Regions from separate parts of the Rhodococcus sp. PSi06 genome, predicted to be linked through region 2. Evidence: riboswitches for the same ligand, from Rfam matches in the RefSeq annotation. Region 2 holds a riboswitch; the other holds the start of a gene.

Region 1 (7,720 bases), on a different contig from region 2:
GAGTTCTTCTGTTGGCTCATGTAGATGCCGAGCCCCGCACTGGCTCCGGCGTATTCGGCGAAAATTGCTCCGACGACCGCGTAGGTGATCCCGATGCGCAGGGAGGTGAAGAACCGGGGGAGCGCCGACGGTAGTCGGACGTACCGAAATTGTTGCCAGCGTGAGGCCCCCATGCTGGTGAGTAGAGATCGCGCATCACGATCGGCTGCCGCGAAGCCCTCGATGAGTCCGATGGCCATCGGAAAGAACGTGGCCAGGGCGATCACCAGAACCTTGGGGAGCAAACCGAAGCCGAACCAGATGATCAGCAAGGGTGCGATCGCAATGATCGGCAGTGTCTGTGAGACGACGAAGAGCGGTACGAAGGCGCGCCGGAGCCACGGCGAGAAATCGACTGCAACGGCCAGCAGCCAGGCGAGGGCCAGCGAGACAGAGAATCCCACGAGCGTCACCTGTAGCGTCGCCGCCGCGTTCTCGACGATCGCATCACGCTGCGCCCAACCTTGTACGACGACGCGGCCGGGCGACGGCAGCACCTGCGGACGGATACCGCTGACCTGAACGTAGACCTGCCAGGCCGCAATCAAGGCGGCGACGACGGTGAGGGCGGGCCACGCCCAGCGGATCGAGGCTCGGATTCCGCTGAACGAGAACGCGTCTCGCTCAGCGGTGACCGGCTTATCGATCGCCGAGGTAGTCATTGGTGAAGTAGGTCGACCAGTCGGGCTCCGTCGTCAGAGGCGCGCCGTCCTGGTCGGCCAGTACGCCGCTTTCGTACAGGAACCTCGAGTACGCAGTCCACTTGTCGAGGCTCTGTCTCCCGACCTCGCCGGACGCGTCCTTCATGTACTTCGCCGCGAGCATTTCCTGGCTCTCGAACACGAGTGACTCGTCGGTGAAGGTTCCGGGGTTCGCGTCGATCAGATCCTGGGCAGCTCTGTCGGGATCGTCGGCAGCGAGTTGATATCCGCGTTGCAGAGCCTGCACGAACTTCTTCGCTTCGTCCGGATGGGCGGACAGCCAGGGTTGGTTGCCACTGATCGTCAGGGCATAGGCATCGGGGAATCCGTAATCGGTGTAATCGAAGTATTTCATCGGGGTGCCGTTGTGTTCGGCCTCGATGCCTTCCCACGCGAGGTAGGAGACGGTGAAGTCCGCGGTACCCGAATACACCGCCTCGTACGCCGAGGTTCCCAGAACGACGGTCTCGTATTCGCCTGTGCCACCGTCGTTCTCGATCACTTTCTTCAACCCGGCTTGCTCGCCGGATTCTCCGAAGCCGGCGTAGACCTTGCCGTCGAGCGCCTTCGGGCTCGGGATGTCGTCGCGATCCGCGCGGACTCCGATGCCCGTCGCCCAACTCTGCAGTGGTGCGAGAACCGATACCGTCTGTGCGCCCGCCGAGGTGGCGAAGACCCCCGAACTCTGTGTGCTGATGCCGAACTCGGCGTTGCCGGCGTCGACAAGAGTGTCTGCCGCGGTGTTGTTGTAGGGCAGAATTTCCACGTTCAATCCGGCATCGGCGAAATATCCTTCTTGTACGGCAACATAGAGGCCGGTGTGATTGGTGTTCGGGGTCCAATCGAGGGCGAATCGGATGGTGTCGGAATCGGTCGATTCCGCGCATCCTGCCAGTCCGGTGGTCGCCACCATTGCCGCTGCCAGCGCGGCCACGATTCGAGTGGTTCTCATGCGTACACCGCGCTCTTGGTCAACGGCCATGGAGTCGGATGCAAGGCGCTGTCCCAGAACATCAATTCGTACCTCGACGCGACCACGAAAGCATCGATCATCTGCTCGCGCTGATCTGCGGTCGCCGCCTCGGCGGCATCGTCCACGAACGCTTTCGCAGCGTCGACGATGGCATGGAATTCGGGTGCGTCGTAAGTGGCCACCCAGGTTGCATAGGGGTGATCGGGGTCGCGATCGAGCACCGTCTTCGCGGCTGCGGCGAGTGAGCGGCCTACATCGGCGTAGATCCAGAAACACGGCAGCACCGCCGCTGCAGCCACCGGATACGGCTCGGTTGCAGCCGTTGCGATCAGATAGGACGTGTAGCCCAGGCAGGCCGGCGAGGGCTCCGGAGCGGCCGTCGACGCGGGGAGAGAACCACTGGTCAGCATGGCCTCGTGCGACGCTGCCTCGTCCATGGCGCTCGCGGCGGCGCTTGCCCAGAAGGCTCCGGCGAGTGGAGTCGGTGCGTGTGCCGCCAACAAGGACAGCGACTTCACGTACCCGCTCAGATACAGCGAGTCCTGCTCGAGGTATCGACGGAACGCGTCGAGCGGAAGAGTCCCGGCACCGAGCAGTCGAAGAAATTCCAGGTTGTCGATCTCGCGTCGAATGTCCTCGGAGGCATCCCACAGGAGATCGGTGAAGCGGACCGGGTCCGCAGATACAACAGGCGTCATCGCCTTGACATCCCTTCGTCAGTATTACCTGCATCAGGTTCGGCGGGTTTGATCTCAGCATCCGCATCGGCGGACACACCCCGTGTCAGAACGAAAGCGACAGTAACACCGGTCACTCGGTACCGGCGCTACTGCCCCTTCATGTAGTTCGGGTCTACCCCAGCATGTCTTCGAGCTCCATGCCCTTGGTCTCGCGAATCTTGGCCTTGACGAAGATGAAGGACAGCGCCGCGAACAGCGCGAATCCGGCGTAGATGGCCCACAGTCCCACCGAAGACGTGAGAGGCGGGAATGCAAGTGTCACAGCGAAGTTGGCCATCCAGTTCGCGGCCGTTCCGATGCCCAGTGCCATCGCGCGCATACGGTTGGGGAACATCTCGCCGAGCATGACCCACATGATCGGTCCCCAGGTCGAGGCGAAGAAGATCACGAACAGATTGGCACCGACGAGTGCGATGGCACCCCACGGAGCCGGCAGGCTGACTTCGTCACCACTGCCGGTCGCCTGCGAGAAAGCGACGGAGGCCATGACGAGTCCGACGAACATTCCGATCGAGCCGCCCATCAACAATTTGCGTCTACCGATGCGGTCGACGAACAGAATTGCCACGAACGTCATCACCACGTTGATCACTGCAGTGATCACCGAGGTTGTGAACGACTGATCCTCGGTGAAGCCGACCGACCGCCACAGCGTCGTCGAGTAGTAGAAAATGGCATTGATGCCGACCAGTTGTTGCAGGACCGCCATCGTGATACCCACCCACACGATGGGCTGCAGACCGAACTTCGGGCCGCGGATGTCAGCGAACGACGAGCGAGATTCCTTGCGCAGCGTCAGCCTGATCTCGTGGACACGCTCGTCGGGATGCAGTTCGCCGGTGATGTTCGCGAGCACCTTCGCGGCTTCCTCGTCCAGGTGCTGACCCACCAGATATCGAGGTGACTCCGGGATGAGGGTGGCCAGGATTCCGTAGACGAAAGCAGGGATCACGCCGACGAGGAACATCCAGCGCCATGCCTCGACGCCGAACCACAGATCGTTGGACGCCCCGTCTGCAGCCCCCGCAAGAAGTGCGTCGGACAACAGGGCAGCGAAAATGCCGATGGTGATGGCCAATTGCTGGAGCGAGGCCAGCGACCCGCGCCATTTGGCCGGAGCGATCTCGGCGATATACGCCGGCGCGATCACCGACGCGATGCCGATGCCGAGTCCGCCGAGCACTCGCCACAGCATGAGGTCGGGGACGCTGAACGCAAAGCCGGAGCCCACCGAGGAGATGATGAACAGCGCCGAGCCGAGCAGCATCACTCGCTTTCGTCCCCAACGATCCGCGAGGCTGCCGGCGAACCATGCACCCACTGCGCAGCCGATCAATGCGATCGCCACCACGAACCCGGTGGTGAACGAGCCCAGCGAGAAGTGATCTTCGATCGAGTCGACAGCACCGTTGATGACCGAGCTGTCGAAGCCGAACAGGAAGCCGCCGACAGCGGCGGCGACGCTGACGCCGATGACCTTCGCTGTGTGGTGGTCCGAGGTCTGATTCATGAGCAACGCACCTTCTGGCCGCGCGCGTGGGCGTCGGCCGCTGGGGAGACCGTACGGCAATTGTAGTACCGTCTCCGGACATTACGCCTGGTACTTTGCTGCGCGAACGACGCCATCAGCGAAGGTCGAAATCCTCGGCCGAGACCGTGAAACCGTGGCCGACCTGATCGGTACAGGTGACTCCGGCTTTCTCGTCGACGCTGCACTGCAAGCCGTTGGTGGAGCCACTGCCGGGGATGGTGAGTACCTCGCCGTACGGTAGCGGGGCCGCAGGGCCGTCGAAGCGATGGAACTTGGGATCGCCGAGGCTCTCGAACTTCGCTGGTGATCCAGCGATCAGCTGGACGGAATTGGGTTCGACAGCCGTGCCCGAAGCGCCGCTTCCGGGAACCTTCGGTGCCGAATCGGGGAGCGAGCCGTGGCAACCGGCGATCGAGGTGTTCAGCACGGCGATTCCGCATTCGAATTTCCCGCTGGGGCTCGAGAAGTAGTACCAACCAGGTGCCTTGCCCGCGTAGTCCTTCGAATCGGCCTGAGCTGCTGCCGAATTCGTCGGTGTTGCGGTGGTGGTGGTGGACGGCGGCGGCATCGAGGAAGGAGGGGTGGATGGGGGCGAACTGCGAGGTATGGTCGGTAGGGCACTGATCGGGGTAGGGCGGTCGGTGATGACGGTCGCCATCGGACCGTCGCCTTGACCCGAACCGCACGCCGACAGTAGGCCGACTGTCAGGATCGCCGCTGCGGCACAGCCCATTCTCTTCATCGTCGACTCCTTCGCTCGAGGGCGTCGACGCCGAACGTGACGGCGATCGGCCCGGAGGTGGTGTTGGTACGTTGGGCAGCGACCGAACAGGAGGGCCGATGGGCAACGCGTCCGACTCCGCCGCGGGTGGCAGCACCGTGTGTGTGGCTACCCCGTACGGCGACGTTCTCGGCTATCCGGTTGCTGCCGACGCATCGCCGATCGTGGCGTGGAGGGGTATTCCCTACGCGACACCACCGGTCGGAAGGCTCAGGTTCGGATCGCCACGGCCTCCGCAGCCGTGGTCCGGAGTGCTCGACGGTTTCGAATTCGGCGCGATGGCACCACAGGGGCGCGACAGTCCGGTGCCCATCGATCCGTCGTTGTCGATCTCCGAGGACTGCCTCACGCTCAACGTGTGGGCGCCTCGTCCCGATGGAGAGCAACGCCCGGTGCTCGTCTGGATCCACGGCGGCGCGTACTCGCTCGGATCGTCCGCGCAGCGGGTGTACGACGGGAGAAACCTGAGCGAGAACGGCGACGTGGTGGTGGTGACCGTCAATTTTCGCCTCGGTGCTTTCGGTTTCCTCGACCTGTCGTCGTTCTCCACCGACGAGCACACGTTCGAGACCAACCTGGGACTGCGAGATCAGATTGCAGCACTCGAATGGGTGCGCGAGTGCATCGCCGCGTTCGGCGGAGACCCGGGTCGAGTCACTCTGTTCGGTGAATCTTCCGGGGGCGCTTCGGTCACCACGTTGATGACGTCTCCGAAGGCAGAGGGGCTGTTCCAGCAAGCGATCGTGCAGAGTGCTCCGGCGACGTCGGTGTACGGCCCCGACCGAGGTGCCGCGGTGGCGTCGAGATTTTTGGAACTGGTGGGCGTGGACCGGGACGACATCGGCGAATTGTTCGAAATGCACTTCAGCAGACTGGTCACTGCGGGGGACACGCTCTGCTACGAAGTTCCTACGAGAGTTCCAGGCACACTCGGTCTTTCGCCGGTCGTGGACGGAGACGTCGTTCCGCGTTACCCGGTAGCAGCGTTCCAGAAGGGGCTCTCGCACAAGATTCCACTGATCATCGGCACCAATCACGATGAGCCGTCGATCTTCCGATTCATGAAGTCCCCACTGATGCCCATCACCTCCGACACCGTCTCGGAGATGTTCCGGGCGATCGCACATGACCACGCCGATCTGCCGGCTCATCGACTCGCCGAGATCATGGCGGCGTACCCGGACAGGAACAAGCCGGCCGGCGCACAAGCCATGTCTCGTGATGCAGGTTTCGTCATGCCGAGCATGTGGATCGCGGACGCACACAGCAGGCATTCGCCGACGTGGATGTACCGATTCGATCACGCGACGCCGATGCTCAAGGCCGCTCGCGTAGGAGCGGGACACGCGACCGAACTGCCGTACGTCTTCGGCAATTTCGGGACATTGAACCGCGACCCCACGTTCTGGCTCGGCGGCCGGAAGCCGGCGATGGCAGTGGCGGCGCGAATCCAGCGCCGGTGGCTCGCGTTCGCGCGGTACGGCGTGCCCGCCGCGTTGGACGCGTCCAAGCATTGGGCTCCGTACACCGAAAAAACGCGTTGGACGTTGGTGATCGACACCTCCGACACCCTCGTCGACGATCCCGACGGCGACATGCGCGCTGCCTGGGGAGACCGGGTGTTGGGTTTCAGCTGACAGATCCGCCTTGCATTTTGCACGGACTCCGCTGACATGAATCGAACGTAACAGCCGAAACAACAAGCACAGGAGTCCCAGCGGTAACAATTGGATGTCAGCAACCTGTCGGCAGGTGCGGTTATGTTCGGTGAGTGTTGTTGTCCAGGATTGTCGAAGCCTCCCGTGCCGTGGCCGCGACGCGCTCGCGCAAGGTCAAGATCGAAAAGCTGAGCGCGCTGCTCGCCGAGGCGGAGGCCGGTGACATCGAACCCGCGGTGTCGTGGTTGTCGGGGGAATTGCCGCAAGGTCGGATCGGAGTCGGCTGGCGCACGCTCGCCGATCTGGACGTCACTTCCGCCGAGGTCTCCATGGCGACGGTCACTGAGGTCGACGACGCGATCTCCGAGGTTGCGTCGACATCGGGAGCGGGATCGGCTGCTCGGCGCGTCACGCTCTTGACGGACCTGTTCTCGCGCTGCACCGCCGAGGAGCGTCAGTTCCTGATCAGGCTCGTCACCGGTGAACTCCGTCAAGGGGCACTCGAAGGAATAATGGTCGACGCTGTCGCTGCCGCCACGAACCTTCCTCAGGCCCCGGTGCGTCGAGCATTCATGCTCTCGGGCCGCCTGCCCGCCACCGCCGTTGCCGCGATCACCGGCGGGGTCGAGGCGCTGGATGCGTTCCGGCTCGAGGTGGGACGCCCGGTGCGGCCGATGTTGGCTTCGCCCGCCGAATCTCTTCGCGCTGCATGGGAACAACTGAACGGCGACGTCACCGTCGAATACAAGCTCGACGGCGCTCGCATTCAGGTGCATCGATCCGGAACCGACGTGAGCATCTACACGCGGACGCTACGAGACATCACTGCGAGCGTGCCCGAGTTGGTGGAACTCGTACTCGCACTGCCGTGTGAGTCGGTGGTCCTCGACGGTGAGACCCTTGCGCTCGACGACAGCGGGCGGCCGCGCCCGTTCCAGGAAACGATGAGCCGTTTCGGCGCAGAGAGTGCGCACGAGCTACTGCTGCAGCCCTACTTCTTCGATTGTCTGCATCTGGACGGCACTGATCTGCTCGATGCGCCCCTCGAAGAGCGGCTGGTTGCACTGGAACGAGTGGCACCGGGGCACCGAATTCCCAGTGCTGTTCGACCCGGTGCCGATGAAGCGGCGGCCCATTTCGACGCTGCGCTTGACGCCGGGCACGAGGGCGTCATGCTCAAGGCTCTCGCTGCGCCGTATGCGGCCGGACGTCGCGGAAAGAGCTGGCAGAAGGTCAAACCCGAGCACACCCTCGATCTCGTCGTTCTCGGTGCCGAGTGGGGATTCGGTCGCCGCAC
Region 2 (7,720 bases):
TGGAGCGTGACGGACGCCACGAATGGGCGATGGCCATCGACGCCGATGCGACGCTGTCGTCGATCCGGGCCGTCGTCGCGGGTGCCAATCTGTTGCATCTGTAGCCCCAACCGGCGCGAACTCGAAGTTGTGGACGAAAAATCGTCGAAAGGTGTCCATAACTTCGAGTTCAGCACCGGTATCGTTTTCTTCGCCTCTCTAGTGCTGGAGCAAGAGAGTGAAAGATCTCGCTAGGGCATCTCCACCGTCTGCGCGCGGTGAATCTCGGCGAGTGCGCGGCGCACATACGTCTCGGCGCGACTTCGACGAACTGCGAGTAGATCCGCCACCACCAACAGGGCGTGCGCAGGTCGCGGCCGCGAACGCGACTGCTCCTCGACGTCGGTCACGCCCAGCGCACCGGTGAGCACCTCGACGAATCCGGCGATGTCGAGGCTCGGAAGCCAATCGGCCCCACGCGCCGTCCTGGCGAGCACTTCCTGCACGTTCTCCGCGGTCAAGCCGTCGCTATATACCTCTTCGAGCAAACTCCGTACCATCTCCGCATGCACGTGCCCGGCCTTGGCCGCGTCCGAGCGGTCCAACAGTTCGACGGCCTCGTCGAACGCGATCGGATCCTGCGCCATGACAGCAGCAAGGGCATCGACTGTGGCGTCGGCGATTCGACGCACGTCGACGGGCCACTCGATGGGCCAGGCAACGGGGACGCTGTTCGGGGGAACAGCCGATGGGGAGGGGTCGGTCATGGCACGAGTCTCTCATTTGCTGCCGACACGGTTCCTTTTACCTGTAACCGATGTTTATACTAATTTGCGCGCTGTGGCATCGGCCACAGCGTGGACGTGGAGGAGGTCGACTCGATGATCGAGCGCAATGCCGCCAGTGCCACCGCATCGGACCCGGGCGAAGTGATGCTTCAGGCCAGGAACGTGAAGTTCGACTGGAGCGATCTGCCGATGCACTGGGTGCCCGGCGACCCGTACACCACGCACGTGCTCAACGTGCTGCACCTCATTCTGCCCGCCGGCGAGCACTGGTTCGTCGACACCTTCAAAGAGGCGCTGCCCTACATCGACGACGAGAAGCTGCGCGACGACGTCATCGGGTTCATCGGCCAGGAGGCTGTCCACGCCGAGGCACACACCGGCGTCCTCGTACACCTCGAAGCCAACGGACTCGACCCGAAGCCGTTCACCGACCAGATGGACTGGACCTTCGGCAAAGTGCTCGGAGCAGATTCGGTGACGAGCCTGCGATCGAAGAACAACCTCGTCGAGCGGCTGGCCCTCATCGCTGCCATCGAACACGTCACGGCATTCCTCGGCGACTGGGTGCTGAACGCCGACGGCCTCGACCGCGCGGGCATCCACCCCACCATGCTCGATCTGCTGCGGTGGCACGGTGCCGAAGAGGTGGAGCATCGCTCGGTCGCGTACGACACCCTGCGCTACTTCGACAAGCGCGAGGTTCGTCGTCTGCGTACGTTCGTCGTGGTCGTGCCGTTGATGGCGTACATCTGGCAGCGCGGGATCATCTTCCTGATGAAGAACGACCCCGAGCTGCAGGGTGCCCCCAGGTCGGTCCGCAAGCCCCGATCGGCCCTGTGGCGCAAGTCGGTTCGCCGCGGCACCCTGCCGGCGCTGACGCACGTCGGCCGCAGCATGTCGCGCTACCTGAAGAAGTCGTATCACCCCAGCCAGGAGGGCTCCACGGCTCAGGCCGTGCGCTACCTGGCGTCGTCACCGGCCGCGCAGGCAGCGGCGCGGTGAAACTGTCGACGCGTCGCGTTCCACGGCTGTTCCCCAAGGACCCGCCGCCGGATCTCCGCGGACGTCCCCGCCCCGATCGTTCGATGCAGATGCTCGGAACGTTCCTCAACGGCTACATGCATGCGACGGCCGGCAAGGAGTACGACGACGCAGTAGCCGGCCACAATCCCGATTCCGCCCTGCGGCTGGTGGTTGTGAACCGCGAAATCGTCGCGGAGGACAACGATGTCGCTGCTCTGACCCTCGCCTCGCCGACGGGTGAGCAATTGCCGACTTGGCATCCTGGCTGCCACCTCGATCTGCACCTACCGTCGGGTCGACGTCGGCAGTACTCACTGTGCGGCGACCCGTCGGACCGCAGTTGCTACCGCATCGCCGTACGCCGAATACCCACCGGCGCAGGCGGATCCATCGAGATGCATGCACTCGAACCCGGCACCGAGGTCACCGTTCGCGGGCCGCGCAACGGCTTTCCCTTCGTCGCGGAGGGCAGTGCTCTGTTCATCGCGGGGGGCATCGGGATCACCCCGATCATCGCCATGGTCCGTGCGGCTCGGATCCTCGGGATGGACTGGCAGTTCGTGTACTGCGGTCGCTCTCGCGACACGATGCCTTTTCTCGACGAAATCGAGAGCTGGGACTCGGACCGCGTGTTCATCCGGACCGACGACGTGCACGGGTACCCCGCCGAGGGTGAATTGCTCGAGCGCGCACCCGCTGGCGGTGCCGTCTACTGCTGCGGCCCTACCCCCATGCTCGACGCCGTCCGCCGCGACTTTCGCCAGTGCCCCGCCACAGCATTGCATTTCGAGCGTTTCGGCCCGCCGCCGATCCTCGACGGCACACCGTTCGAGGTGCAGCTGATCAGCAGTGGAGCTGTGCTCGACGTCGCAGCCGACGCGTCGGTGCTCACTGCGGTCAAGGAACGCAAGCCCAATATCGCGTACTCGTGCCAGCAGGGCTTCTGTGGTACCTGCAAGGTTCGGGTGCTGTCCGGCGAGCCCGAGCACCTGGAGTCGCGATTGACCCCGGAGGAGCAGCGCGATCACATGCTCATCTGCGTGTCACGTGCTAAAAGCGCGCGCCTCGTACTCGATCTATAGAACGGAAAGACAGTGAGCAGCAACGCGGTTCGTACCACGGTCGTCAACGAGGGCATTCGGTTGGCGGTGTTCGAGAGCGGCAACCCCGACGGCGACCCCATCGTGCTCGTGCACGGGTGGCCGGACACGCACGAACTGTGGAGCCACATCGTGCCGCAGCTCGAAGACCGCTTTCGGGTGATCAGCTACGACTCACGCGGAGCCGGCGAAAGCACGGTGCCCACCGAGCAGTCGGCGTACAAGTTGGCCCGCCTCGCGTCGGACTTCTACGCCGTGGCAGATGCGGTCAGCCCCGATGCACCGGTGCACGTGCTCGCTCACGACTGGGGTGCCGTCGAGGTCTGGGAGGCCGCGGCCCAGCCGCAGGCGAAAGATCGAATCCGTTCCTACACCTCGATTTCGGGACCGAATCTCGATCACCTCGGCAAGTGGTCACAGTCCCGCCTGCGTCGCCCCAGTCTCGCCGGCATCAAACAGGTCCTCGCCCAGACACGAGCGTCCTGGTACACCGCCACCTTCCATATCCCGATCCTTGCCAACCTGCGGATCAAACGACAGTTCGCCAAGGGCTGGCCGGCGTTCCTCCAGGAGTTCTCCGGAGTCGATCCGAAGCTCGTCACCCAGAACCCCACGCTGTGGTCCGACGCGACCAACGGCACCAAGCTGTACCGCGCCAACATCATTCCGATCCTGACCAATCCGCGGGATCGGTACATCGACATCCCGGTGCACCTCATCGTCAACACCGAGGACGTCGCGGTGCGGCCCTATCACTACGAGGACACCGGCAAGTGGGTGAAGAACCTGACGCGCAACGACATTCCGGCGGGGCACTGGTCACCGATCTCGCATGCCGACGACATCTCCCGATTGACAAGGGAATTCATCGACTCGCTGGACTGAACCCGGCTCGGATCATCCGGTCAGGTGACCCCGTAGCGTCGACGACGTGTATTCGGATCGAAACAGGCCACGCTGCTGCAGAATCGGGACCACGTGCTCGACGAAGTCGGCCAGTGAGTCCGGGTAGCGCGGGCACATCAGGTTGAAGCCGTCGGCACCGCGACCCATCCACGATTCCATTTCGTCGGCGATGGACTCCGGCGTGCCGATCATCGTCGCATGACCGCCGCCGGCCGCGAGGGTGCCCAGCAGCGCACGCACCGTCGGGCGATCCTTCTCGACGATGCGCAGGATGGTCTCGTACCGGCCTTGCGGTCCGGGGAACTCGGACGCGGGTGGCAGTGCCGGCACCGGCTCATCGAGTTCCCAAGCAGCACAATCCTGCCCGGTGAACGTCGACAGCATCGCCAGGGACTGCTCCGTCGGTAACAACACGTCCAGCTCGGCCTTCTTCCGATGCGCCTCGTCCATCGTCGATCCGATGTACGTCACCAACCCCGGCATGATGCCCACTGCTGCACTGTCGCGGCCCGCGTGGGCGATGCGCCCCTTCATATCCTCGTAATAGCTCTGCGCTGCAACGAGATCGTAGGCGACGGCATAGATGGCCTCGGCGTACGTGGCAGCGAGATCACGACCCGGCCCCGACGCCCCCGCCTGGAACAGAACCGGCCTACCCTGCGGCGACCGCGGTACCGTCAACGGGCCGTCCACCCGAAAGTGGGTGCCCTCGTGGTCGATGGCATGCACCTTGGCCGGGTCTGCATACATCCCGGTTCGATCCAACGTCATGGCATCGTCGTCCCACGAATCCCATAGCGCCAGTGCAGTATCGACGAACTCCGCCGCACGTCCGTAGCGGTCCTCGCGAGCCGGGATGGCATCCATTCCGTGATTGCGCGCTTCGGCGTCGAACATGGAGGTGACGACGTTCCAGCCGGCGCGGCCGCCGCTGATGTGGTCCAACGACGCCAGCATTCGCGCGGCATGGAACGGGGTGTAGAAGGTCGACGACACCGTGGTGACCAGACCGATGTGGGTGGTCGCTCGGGCCATGGCAGACAGCGCTGTGATCGGTTCGAGGAACCAGGTTCCCGCTCCCGCCGGGTCACGAACAGAATGACCGTCGGCGAAGAACACCGCGTCGAACTTTCCCCGTTCGGCGAGTTGCGCAAGCTCCTCGTAGTACGAGATGTCGCCCAGATCCTCTACCCGTGAATCAGGGTGCCGCCACGCTGCACTGTGATGACCGCAGCCGTACAGAAACGCGTTGAGATGCATGTCAGTTCTTGACCAGGCCGCCGTCGACGACGAGATTCTGACCGGTCACCGACCGCGCCCACGGCGAGGCGAAGAACAACAGGGCATCAGCGAATTCCTCCGGCGTGGTGACCCGTTGCAGCGGAGTAGACGCGGCGATGAAGTCGAAGACCTCGGCCGGGGTCGCTGCACTGGCGTCGGTGGTCCGCAGCAGGCCGCCCGACACCATGTTGACGGTGATGTTGTCCGCACCCAGGTCCGCGGACAACGTTCGGGTCAGCGAGAGCAGGGCGGCCTTCGACGCGGTGTAGTCGTGGTAAGGCACCACCGGATTCTGGAACAAGTTGGTGCCCACGTTGATGATTCGGCCGAAACCTATGTCTCGCATGCCCGGCAGCGCCGCCTGCGTGGTGAGCAACGCCGCCCGGACACTGCCTCGCAGCTGAGCGTCGAACCGATCCCAGGTGATCGTGTCGGCCTTCGGTCGGGCATCACCGTCGAACGAGAAGTCAGCCAGTGCGTTGTTGACGACTGTGGTGATCGAGGTGCCGAAATGTGCACGTGCAGAGTCGAACACCGAGGCCACCGCACTCTCGTCGGTCACATCGCCCTGAACCGCGAACGCACGATCGCCGAGCTGGTCCGCCAACGCTTCGGCAGCATCTTTGCTGTTCCGGTAATCGATCACGACGCGTGCGCCGTGACCGGCGAACGCCGCGGCGATCGCGGCTCCCAGTCCGCGCCCACCCCCGGTGACCAACACTGTCTGCTCGTCTAGGTTCATGCGCCTCGCCTCTCGTTCGAGGTCGGGACCGTCACGAGAGACAGGAATACCGAACGTCACGACATTCCCTTCGCTGGTCCTAACCAGATCAGGTTCGACGGGTGTGATCTCAGCCCTGTCGGGCACCCCGTGTCGCGTTCGACTGTACCTACCTGCGGTGTCGTAGCGCTGCATTGCCGTCGATACGGCTCTCTAGCCCATCCGGTAGACGCCCTAATAGATCGATGACAAGTTAGTGTGCCGCCATGACCGAACGCCTCTACCTGGAGTATCGCCTCGACGAGAACGTGATCTTCGTTCTCGATCACCGCACGGTCGAGGTGTTCGACTCCGCGGTGACCGTCGCGTCGGGCGGTCGGTGCCGATGGCATGTCGACCACCTCGGAGTCGACGCGAAGCCGGCGCGCCGCGGAACCACGGTGACCGTGGGTCTACGGACGTCCGACGGCGGGATCCACTACAACGGCGACCGAGTGAAGCTCACCGTCACCGATGAGCAACTGACACACCTGCTGGCCTTCTTCGATCGCGCGAAGGCGGCCAGGGCACTCAGCTGACGATTGCCCAGCCGTGGGGCGGAACGCTACCCGTCCGTCCCTCGAGTACTCGTCACCGGCCACAAACGACCTCTGCGCTGCCATTCGTCTACTCGGCATTCAACGCCTCGTGATCGGTATCGGAAACCGATGTGTCCACCCGTAGCGCGTTGCCGTGTCTCCTGCTAACTTGTTGTCGCGGTCGTAGTCCCGAATAGGTACATAAAGATTTCCGTCGAACACCGAGCGAAGTTGCACAGGCGGAGTAGATGGTACGAATCATCCAGGTAGACAGTCGTTTTCTCCTTCTCTTCACCGGCCAGTTGGTATCCATCCTTGGATCGTCCGCCGCAACTTTCGCGCTGACCTTCGAGATATTTTCGCGAACCGGGTCCACTGCGCAGCTTGCGATCGCTCAAGCCGCAATTACGTTCGGAACGATCTATCTCGCCCCCATGGCCGGATCGATCTCGGACCACTTCGCGAGGCGGTCTGTGCTGATCAGCTGCAACACGATACTCGCCATCCTGGCGATGTCCATGGCTGGACTTTCGCAGACAGCAGCCCTGTCCACACCGATAGCGATCGCACCGGTCCTGTTGGTCAATGGTGCAGTGTCGGCATGCGTGACAATTACGTTTCAGGTGGTCATCGGATCCATCGAGCGACTCGGAGATCGCACCCGAGCGAACGCGACGTATTCGGTCATAGAATCGGCTCCAGTGATCGCGGGGCCCTTGCTCGGAGCTCTTGTGTTCTCGCTGGGCGTCCCAATCTTTTGGGTCTTCGTTGCCGATGCCGTCTCGTTCGGCATATCGGTCATGGCAATTCTGCTCACTGATGCCGGCGAATCTCGACCTCGTGGAGTCAGGTCGTTACGCCCTTTCCGAGGCGCCCGAGACGGAATCCGAATAATCATGGCAGATGCCGACCTTCGACAGGTCCAATTGAGTTTCATGTTCTTCAACTTTTTCAATGGAATTGCGATCGCCAGCGTAACTGCATTGCTGATTCTCATCGGCGGATCTTTTACCCTGGGCATAACCAATGCGATGGGCGGCGTAGGCCTATTGATAGGTGCCTTGACAATCAAGGCAGTGATGAAATCGACGCGGTCAGCGCGAATTGTCCCGCTGTCGATGATGCTCGGCGGACTCCTCGGTCGCGTGGCGCTTGCAGCCACTTCCATCACAGGAGCGGCAGCATTCTGCGTTTTCGCCCGGAATCTGACGACGCAGAGCACGAATTCTCCATTGACATCGCTCTGGCAAGGCATCGTCGATTCAGATGTCCAAGGGGCTGTTTTCGGTGCAAGACGACTACTGGGTCAGGGGCTCTACCCTTTCGCGCAGTTCATGGGGGGCC

The links. A riboswitch is a leader RNA that binds a small molecule or an ion and turns the genes downstream of it on or off. The one in region 2 is predicted to bind thiamine pyrophosphate.
Region 1: another riboswitch for thiamine pyrophosphate. It lies ahead of ACFI9K_RS23945 (TenA family protein); the one in region 2 lies ahead of ACFI9K_RS20430 (3-oxoacyl-ACP reductase).

Annotation. Positions count from the first base shown of each region.
Region 1 covers NZ_JBHNYO010000023.1:6,295-14,014, forward strand. The annotation lists gene ACFI9K_RS23935 (ABC transporter permease) at 1-701, opposite strand, end outside; gene ACFI9K_RS23940 (ABC transporter substrate-binding protein) at 679-1,692, opposite strand; gene ACFI9K_RS23945 (TenA family protein) at 1,689-2,411, opposite strand; TPP riboswitch at 2,405-2,504, opposite strand; gene ACFI9K_RS23950 (sugar porter family MFS transporter) at 2,566-3,963, opposite strand; gene ACFI9K_RS23955 (hypothetical protein) at 4,079-4,726, opposite strand; gene ACFI9K_RS23960 (carboxylesterase/lipase family protein) at 4,825-6,402, shown strand; gene ACFI9K_RS23965 (ATP-dependent DNA ligase) at 6,537-7,720, shown strand, end outside.
Region 2 covers NZ_JBHNYO010000016.1:102,346-110,065, forward strand. The annotation lists gene ACFI9K_RS20400 (alpha-isopropylmalate synthase regulatory domain-containing protein) at 1-104, shown strand, start outside; gene ACFI9K_RS20405 (hypothetical protein) at 231-746, opposite strand; gene ACFI9K_RS20410 (metal-dependent hydrolase) at 861-1,769, shown strand; gene ACFI9K_RS20415 (PDR/VanB family oxidoreductase) at 1,853-2,872, shown strand; gene ACFI9K_RS20420 (alpha/beta fold hydrolase) at 2,885-3,775, shown strand; gene ACFI9K_RS20425 (LLM class flavin-dependent oxidoreductase) at 3,788-5,056, opposite strand; gene ACFI9K_RS20430 (3-oxoacyl-ACP reductase) at 5,058-5,819, opposite strand; TPP riboswitch at 5,867-5,959, opposite strand; gene ACFI9K_RS20435 (hypothetical protein) at 6,065-6,376, shown strand; gene ACFI9K_RS20440 (MFS transporter) at 6,625-7,720, shown strand, end outside.